Regions from separate parts of the Pararhizobium qamdonense genome, predicted to be linked through region 4. Evidence: riboswitches for the same ligand, from Rfam matches in the RefSeq annotation. Region 4 holds a riboswitch; each other region holds the start of a gene.
What was found. Region 4 has a riboswitch for cobalamin ahead of PYR65_RS22925 (ABC transporter substrate-binding protein). Riboswitches for the same ligand answer to the same signal wherever they lie in the genome.
Positions count from the first base shown of each region.

Region 1: another riboswitch for cobalamin. It lies ahead of bluB (5,6-dimethylbenzimidazole synthase); the one in region 4 lies ahead of PYR65_RS22925 (ABC transporter substrate-binding protein).
Region 2: another riboswitch for cobalamin. It lies ahead of PYR65_RS17895 (aromatic ring-hydroxylating oxygenase subunit alpha); the one in region 4 lies ahead of PYR65_RS22925 (ABC transporter substrate-binding protein).
Region 3: another riboswitch for cobalamin. It lies ahead of PYR65_RS09645 (CbtB domain-containing protein); the one in region 4 lies ahead of PYR65_RS22925 (ABC transporter substrate-binding protein).

Region 1 covers NZ_CP119566.1:2,511,927-2,514,123, reverse strand. The annotation lists gene PYR65_RS12090 (DUF2865 domain-containing protein) at 1-717, shown strand, start outside; gene bluB (5,6-dimethylbenzimidazole synthase) at 718-1,410, opposite strand; cobalamin riboswitch at 1,455-1,667, opposite strand; gene PYR65_RS12080 (SDR family oxidoreductase) at 1,712-2,197, opposite strand, start outside.
Region 2 covers NZ_CP119566.1:3,642,375-3,644,571, reverse strand. The annotation lists gene PYR65_RS17900 (DUF6656 family protein) at 1-440, opposite strand, end outside; cobalamin riboswitch at 794-991, shown strand; gene PYR65_RS17895 (aromatic ring-hydroxylating oxygenase subunit alpha) at 1,118-2,197, shown strand, end outside.
Region 3 covers NZ_CP119566.1:1,995,310-1,997,506, forward strand. The annotation lists gene PYR65_RS09640 (CbtA family protein) at 1-598, opposite strand, end outside; gene PYR65_RS09645 (CbtB domain-containing protein) at 791-967, opposite strand; cobalamin riboswitch at 1,016-1,285, opposite strand; gene PYR65_RS09650 (bifunctional diguanylate cyclase/phosphodiesterase) at 1,551-2,197, shown strand, end outside.
Region 4 covers NZ_CP119567.1:359,649-361,845, forward strand. The annotation lists gene PYR65_RS22920 (SDR family NAD(P)-dependent oxidoreductase) at 1-513, shown strand, start outside; cobalamin riboswitch at 571-812, shown strand; gene PYR65_RS22925 (ABC transporter substrate-binding protein) at 1,038-2,084, shown strand; gene PYR65_RS22930 (FecCD family ABC transporter permease) at 2,093-2,197, shown strand, end outside.

The DNA of each region.
Region 1 (2,197 bases), on a different replicon from region 4:
CGCCGCATCGAGGCCGCCCTTGCCGTCAATCGCTGCTTTGACGATCAGGACGATGTTCTGGAAGCCGCCATTGAAGAGCCGGAAGCCCACCGCAATATCCTAAACGGCCTGCCGCCGATCAGCGACGGTTACGATGACATGCGCGGCAGCGATACCGATTTCACCACGCCGCATGACAACTTCGGCCCCGGCGCCACCGGCAGCTTTAGGACGCTCTGCGTGCGCACCTGCGACGGCTCGTTCTTCCCGATTTCGTCCGATGCCTCACCCGCCGATTTCCAGCGCGATGCGGAAACCTGCCGGCAGCGGTGCCCGGGCGCAGAGACGGCGCTGTATTATCACGCGCTGACGACCGAAGAGACCGACCAGATGGTGTCGGCCGCCACCGGCGAGCCCTATGCCGACCTGCCCTCGGCATTTGCCTACAAGACCCGCGACCGCAGCCAGAACGGCCAGTGCGGCTGCCGTCCGCTGGGTCAAACCGCCATCCAGCAGAGCACGCCCGACAACGGCAAGGGCGTCGTCGATCTGCGCGCCACCAAGAAGACGCAGGACACTGAGGCAACGCAGGTGAAAAACACCGTTGCGGATCGGCCCTACAATCCGCAGGACAACAAGGTCCGCGTCGTCGGCCCCAGCTTCCTGCCATCGCAGGAAACCTCGATCGACCTCAGGCATCCCGCCGGCCCCGGCTACCAGCAGCAGCAGACCAACTGATCAGGTGCTGCGTGTGACGCCCCAGGCGTCCTGAAACACCAGATCCTCGAGCGGCAACCGCTGGCGCCAGCCTTTGACGGCCAGTTCCGGCTCGGCGTAAAGCGTATCGACATAGCCGAGGCACAGCCAGGCGATGATCTCGATGGAATCGGGAATGCCGAGCACGTCCTTGATATCGCGCTCGTGGAAGATGCTGACCCAGCCGACCCCAACACCTTCCGCCCGCGCAGCCAGCCATAGGTTCTGGACGGCGCAGACGGTCGAAAACGCATCCATGCGCGGATTGTGCGTGCGCCCCAGAACCACCTTTCCTGCCCGGGATGGATCACAGGTCACGCAGATGCTGACCGGCGCCTTGCGGATGCCTTCGAGCTTCAACGACCGGTATGTGTCACGCGCCGCACCCTCAAACATCAGCGCCGCTTCCTCGTTGGCCCGCTGGAAAGCGTCGAACACCCGTTCGCGGCGGCCCTCGTCGCGCACCACGATGAAGTTCCAGGGCTGCATGAAGCCGACGGATGGTGCGCTATGGGCAGCGGCCAGCAGCCGCGCGATCACCTCATCCGGCAAAGGCTGCGGCAGGAACTGGTCGCGCACGTCGCGGCGGGTTTCGATGGCGCGGTAGACGGCGGCGCGCTCGTCCTGTGAAAAAGCATCCGCCTTCACAAGGCGGTCTTGCGGTTCAGTTTCCATCGTTTGATCCCCAACAATGCGAAACCTCCCGCCGTCCGCGCGGGGCTGGTCTATCTCGTCAGGCCGGTCTTCTGACTGCGGATCAACCGGCTTTGCAACCTTCCCGGATCGCTTGAAGATCCAGTGGCAGAACGCTGAAATGATTCAGACATTCATGAAATACAAAACCGTCCCCATCACAGCGTTGGGCACGTCCCGGATTTTCACCGGCTTCCCGATTCTCCCGCTTGCGCGGGCACCTGAGCAAGACCGATATGGGCATGGCGGGCCGCCAAATGCAAGACGGCCCACCCTGATCCCGTCAGATGGCGGCAACCGGATGCGGCGAGCCGTCATAGGCACCCCAGATCGACTGGTCAAAGCAGATCACCGAGCCGGTCATCAGGCCGGATTCACCAGATGACAGATAGGCGCAGGCCCGCGCCACCTCGGCCGGATCGACCAGACGGCCAAACGGCTGGCTTGCCGCAGCCTTGTCCAGCCAGTCGCTGGCCGCGCCATGATATTCCCGCTGGATGCGATCCTCGCCTTCAGAGGCCATCCAGCCGATATTGAGGCCATTGACGCGGATCCGGTTGCGCAACACGGCATAGGCGGTGTTCTTGGTCAGCGTTTCCAAGGCGCCCTTGGAGGCGCAATAGGCTGCGATGAACGGCTGGCCGGCCTTGGCCGACATCGAGCCGATATTGACGATGGTGCCCTCGATCTTTTCCCGGCGCATCACGTTGATCGCCTCCTGCATCAGGAAGAACGGCGCGCGCACATTGACAGCAAACATCCGGTCGAA
Region 2 (2,197 bases), on a different replicon from region 4:
GCGAAATACATCCGCGAATAGCCGAGCTTGATCTTCTCGAAGAAATGCTGGTCGTCGCCGATATCGGAGAAGAAATTGGCGATATAGAACGACCAGCGCACATCCTCGAACTTGGCAAACCGGGTTCTGGCGGCGGTGACATGGCAATAGCCGAGATGCGGGCTATCGGCGAGCGTGCGGTGAAACAGCAGTTTCGGAAAGCGGATCGAACGATGGAAACCGTTGATCCGGTCATGCGTGACCGTGCCGGCAGCCTCGAGCTTCTTGCCGGTGCGCACAGCCACTTCCTGATGGGTGAGGTAACGTTTTTCGGCCGCGCTCCATTGCTGATGGTTCCGGTTGATCCGCCCGGTGCGCAGGAATTCGGTATAGATCGCCGCCTTCGGCGAGGGGGCCGGCTCCTTGACCTTGGCGGCATCGAAATATCTCAAGTTTGACATCGGCCTCTACCAGACTGCGGTGGAATGCGTGGCGCGCATTGCGGGGCTAATCGCGAATGCGACGAGGTTACCCGGTTATGGTTAATGCAGTCTTTCGGCGCATCAATCTTTCGTGGCGAAACCGGCACATGGCAAGGCGCGTATGTGTGGCGGGCGATGTCGCAAAGAGGCCGTATCCTGGCCGATTGCCGAAGCGTTGTGCGGAAAACCCGGATTTTGATCCAAATCCGGCAGATCGCCTTGTTTATGCTTATAAAATAGACAGGCGAGCTTTGCCGCCGCGCAATCTGTTGCGTGTCGTCATTCTGGAATCGGATGTCGTTAATCGGCGGCTGTTTTCGTGGGCGTGAGGATTAGATGAAGACACTCAAGGTGCCGCCTTTATAGGGAGGGCGGAGAATTGGGAAGCCGGTCGAAATCCGGCGCTGCCCCCGCAACGGTGGTGGAGCGAAACCTCGGCAAAAGGCCACTGGAGAAATCCGGGAAGGCGCCGGGATCGTCCGCAAGGACAGCTCCAGAGCCCGGAAACCAGCCTTGTGATGAAATTGATATCTGGGTTGCGGCGGGCAGCCGGAAGGAGAACCACTATATCCACGCGCTCTCCCGGCGCGGCGGCGGTTCCTTTCCTGCCTGCGGCAACCTTCAAAAGAACGTTGGCGAGCACAAGGGAAATGACCATGGATCTCCGCAGTGAAGTCCTCCGCAAATTGACGAACCGCCGGGACACCCACAGTCTCGAACAGGCCTTCTATACCGATCCGGATCTCTACAGGCTCGATATGGAGGAGATCTGGTACAAGGACTGGCTGTTCATCGGCCATGACTGCGAAATCCCGAAATCCGGCAATTATGTCACCGTGCAGGTCGGCGAATACCCTGTTGTCATCGTCCGCGACCGTACGGGCACCGTGCGCGCGCTCCACAATTCCTGCCGCCACCGCGGCTCGCGCGTCTGCGCCGGTGCCAAGGGTTCGTCCGCCAAGCTTGTCTGTCCCTATCACCAGTGGACCTATGAGCTGGACGGCAAGCTTCTGTTTGCCCGCCAGATGGGCGAGGATTTCGACAAGAACCAGCACGGCCTGAAGCCGATCCATTGCGAAACCATCGGCGGCTACATCTTCATCTGCCTGGCTGACGAGGCGATGGATTTCCAGCCGGTGCGCGACATGGTCTCGTCCTATCTGACGCCGCACAATCTGAAGGATACCAAGGTCGCCTTCGAAAGCACGATCATCGAAAAGGGCAACTGGAAGCTCGTCTGGGAAAACAACCGCGAATGCTATCATTGCGCGGCAAACCACCCCGAGCTTTGCCGCACCTATCCGGAAGCCCCGACCGCCACCGGCGTGCAGGGTGCCAAGGATGATCCGGTCATCGCCGCCCATTGGGCCCATTGCGAAGCCTCCGGCCTGCCGAGCGAATTCAAGATCGATCACACCGGCCAGTTCCGCGTTGCCCGCATGCCGCTGATCGAAGGCGCCGAAAGCTACACCATGTCCGGCAAACGCGCCGTCAAGCGCCAGCTGTCTGATGATGTCAATCAGAGCCAGATCGGCACGCTGCTCCTGTTCCATTATCCAAGCACCTGGAACCATGTGCTGGCCGACCACGCCATCACTTTCCGCGTCCTGCCGCTTGGCCCCGAACTCACCCAGGTCACCACCAAATGGCTGGTGCACAAGGATGCCGTCGAAGGCGTTGACTATACGATCGACGAACTGACGCATGTCTGGACCGAGACCAACGACCAGGACCGC
Region 3 (2,197 bases), on a different replicon from region 4:
CAAGACCGGCGATCTTGGCGACGATCTCGCCACGCAGCACGATGAGATAAAGTCCGGCCACAGAGAGAACGATCGCCGCGAGCCACCAGATTTTGCGGTCTTGCAGATCGGCTGCAGGAAAGCCCGGAAGTTCCGGCGGCAGGCCGACGGCCGGCAGGAGATGCACCGCAAGCCAGCCGCAAATGCCCCAGATCGCGCCGTTGCGCAACGTAATCGGCTGGTTGAACACCAGGCTTGCTCCGGCAAGCAGCAGGCCGAAACCGGCACCGGCCACCAGATTGGCAAGCAGCGTGCCGGAGAAACGGCTCATGCCGAACATGATGCCGCCTTCTTCCTCATGCTCGCCCTCATGGGCATAGGCCGGCGTGACCGGCGAGAGTGCGGACAACATCTCGCCAATGACCGAGGACCGGTTGAGCGAGGACTGTTGCTGCTGCTGACCTTCGGTCGTGGCAGGCGGCTCGGCTGCGGGTTCCTTGACTTCGAATTCCTCGGCATGAAGGATGAGCGGGACAACCCGCAATTCCTGTGCCGCCGTCATGAAGACGCCCGCGATCAACCCAGCCACCAATGCGGCCAGAAGTGTTTTGACAATCATGTGATACCCCCAAAAATCAAGCGGAACTGATCGATCTGTCGTGCTCAACGCTTGCTGTGTTTCAATTCCCCACGGCAAAAACCGCCCGATGCAAAAGCATGGGCGCAATCCAGGGCCGCGCGATGTCCTGTCGGAAATCGGCGATCCCTCTCATCGATCAGGTGCGGAAAGCGCAAAGCCTTCCACCGTTCATCAATGGCAAGGGAAGCCGTAGGAGTGGCGGACGTCGTGGGCGGTGTCGTGCAGCACTGCAGAATTGGCAAGGCCTGCACCGAAGACCAGGAAACCACCGATCAACAGGGCGAGAACGGCCGTCGTGATGCGGTCGCTGAGAGAAAGCGGAATGCTTGAAACTGTAGTCGTAGCCATGACAACCTCCGTGATGGCGCGTGGAATATATCCCACTCAATTGGGCACCATGCCCTTCATCAACCGGCAGGTTTCCTGGCTCGCGGCGTCAGGCGCTTTCGCGCCAAGGAGCCTGTCTCACCTTCCCGGGGCAGGGCTTGAAATCCCGTCGCCCTAGTGGCTTTTACCGGCTGAACAAACCGGCATGACAAACTCTGACCGCTCTACAGTCGCGGGGTCGGCCGTGATGAAGATGCCCAGAATGGGTCCACCCGTCACGTTCCCATTTACTCCCCGAAAGCGCCTCGCCCCCAGGGAACCAATTGATCCCGCAATGATTATGCCGTCGTATCATGCATGTCAATTCGGCGCTGCGACCTCCAATGACGTATTGCAGCTCTTGATTTTTCCCCGCAATGTCTAAATTGGATATGTAGTACAACCTGGTATGCGCTCAAGTTGCAACCCGGTTTTTTCAAGAAACACTCAATGGTTGTTTGAATTGAAAGATACTCTTCTTATTCACCGGAACAATAGTTCTTTAGCAATCTTGGTGTAGAATGCGGCGGCGCTGACACGCGAAGCATCACCCACAGAGAAGACCATGAAAGCGGCGAGGTCCGAACAGGAATTTCAGAATATTCTTCGCCGCTTGGGAATTGCGCTCGACGCTTCTCAGATCGGGGTGTGGGAGCACGATACGCAGAAGGACGAAGTCGTCTGGGACCTGCAAATGCATCGGCTCTACGCAACGGGCAAGACACAGAAGCGCGTCAAGGCGGCGGTGTGGATGAATGCGATTCATCCCGATGATTTTGTGCAAGCGCAAGCGGATTTCGATCTCGCGATTGCAACAGGCGACGTTTATTCGTCGGAATACCGGATCATCCTGCCGGACGGCGAAACCCGCCATCTGCGCTCGCGTGCCTATTGTTTCGAGGAAGACGGCCACATCACCTTCATCGGTGCCGAGTGGGACGTGACGGCGGATGTGCTGCTCAATCGCGAATTGCGGCGGCAGAAGGCGATTGCCGAAGCGCGCGCCGTTGCGCTGGAAGTGAGCTCCGAGCGGATACAGCATGCCGCCGAGCACGATTCCCTGACAGGGCTTCCAAACCGCCGCTTTTTCGACCGTCGGCTGGCGGAGCTTGCCGAGGGGGAGGGCCCGGAGAAGCTGGCGATCCTGCATATTGGTCTCGACCGGTTCAAACAGATCAACGACGCGGCCGGCCATGCGGCGGGCGACGATGT
Region 4 (2,197 bases):
GGCCGTCTCGATGGGTTGATCAACAATGCCGGCGGCATGCTCGGACGCGTCACGACGGCCGAAATGAGCGATGCGCATTACGAGCGTGTCATGGACCTCAATGCCCGATCCGTGCTGGCGGCGACCCGCGCCGCGCATCCTTTTCTGAAGAAGCAGGGTGGCTTCATCATCAACACGACCTCGATTGCCGCCCGCAATGGTGGCGGCAACGGCGCCATTCTCTATGCGGCGTCCAAAGGCTTCGTCTCGACCATCACCCGCGGCCACGCCAAGGAGTTTGCCGCCGACGATATTCGCGTCAATGCGGTCGCACCCGGCGTGATCGCCACGCCTTTTCATGACCGCTATACCAGCCCGGAGATGCTGGACGCCCAGCGCAAGACCGTTCCGCAGGGCCGGGTCGGTACGCCCGACGAATGTGTGGGCGCCTTTCTGTTTCTGGCGTCGCCGTCGCTGTCTGGCTATGTCACCGGCCAGATCATCGAGGTCAATGGCGGCCAGTTGATGCCGTAAACGGGGAAGGGGCGGCGCTCTCGTGGCGCTCTCGTCTTGACGCCGCCACTGCCGCTGGACTAAGTGACATCTGACGGTTCCCCGATGGATGACTTCGAGGGGATTAATAGGGAACACGGTGCGGAAGACCCAACAGGGACCAAGACCGTGGCTGCCCCCGCAACTGTAAGCGGATTGCCGATCGCCATCCGGCGCTTTTAAGAAGCGCCAAGCCACTGCGAGCCCTCAAGGTTTTCGGGAAGGCAGGCGAGAGACAGATATCCGTGAGCCAGGAGACCTGCCGTCGAAAGAAACATCCAACTTCCCGGGCGGGGTTGCCCGGAACAGGAGCCATCATGTTTGATTTCGACCGCCGCATCCGGCGTTTTCGCGCCGTTTTCTTCATAACGGAATTCTGTCGCCGTCCCTAAGCAGGCGGCTGAAAGCCTACGCGCGCTTTTGCACAGCAAAAGCTGCCGTTCCCCTTTTCAATTCCACGGGCGCCCTGGCGCCCGGACTGGAATTCCGTTTTCAAGAAGGTTCAAATGTTTATCACCCGTATTCTTCCTCTGTCCCGTGTTCTGGCGCCGCTGCCGGCTGCAGCCATCGCTGTCATCGCCTTTGCCGCACCAGTTGCCGCAGCGCCCACCACCTATCCGCTCGACATCACCAATTGCGGCCAGACCGTGCGCTTCGACAAGGCTCCGCAGAAGGTCGTCTCGATCGGCCAGGGCATGACCGAAATCCTGTTTTCGCTGGGTCTCGCCGACAAGATTGCGGGCACCGCCGTCTGGGTGGGTCCGGTTCTGCCGGCCTTTGCCGAGACCAACAAGGGCATCAAGCGGCTGGCCGATAACGACCCGAGCTTTGAATCCGTCGTTGGCGCCGAGCCCGATCTGGTCGCCGCCGAATTCGAGTGGCATGTCGGCGCTCAAGGCTCGGTCGGCAAACGCGAGCAGTTTTCCGGCCTCGGCATCAATACCTATGTGTCGCCGGCCGATTGCGTGGCCAAGATCAATACCGACGGCGGCGACGGCGTTCGCCGCGAACTGTTCACCATGGACCTGATCTACCAGGAAATCGGCGAGCTTTCGCGGATTTTTGACATCCAGGATCGCGGCGACGCGCTGATTGCAGAGTTGAAGAAGCGCGAAGCCGACGCTGTTGCCTCGATCGGCGCCGCCAGGCCGGGTGCGCTGCCGGTGGTCTTCTGGTTTTCCAGCAAGGAAGTGCAGGGGGATGCCTTTATCGCCGGCAAGAACAGCGCCCCTGCCTATATCCTGAAAACGCTGGGCGCCCAGAATGTGGTGACCACCGAAGAGGAATGGCCGCTGGTCGGCTGGGAAACGAATGCCGAGGCCAACCCGTCCGTCATCGTCATCGCCACCATGGACCGCCGCCGCTATGCCGCCGACGATCCGGCCGTGAAGATCGATTTCCTGGAGAATGACCCGGTCACCAGCCAGCTCGATGCCGTGAAGAACAAGCGCTTCGTTGAAATGGATGCGCAATCGATGAACCCGACGATCCGCACGATCGACGGTATCGAGATCCTCGCCAAGGGCATCAAGTCGTTCGGCCTGTCGCAGTGAGCCTGGCCATGGCTCAAACCCTGGTGACCGGCGAAAGGTGGTGGGCGCGTCTCGCGCTCGTCATCCTGTCTTTCGTGACCCTCGGCTTCGTCATCAGTCTCGCCGTCTCCATC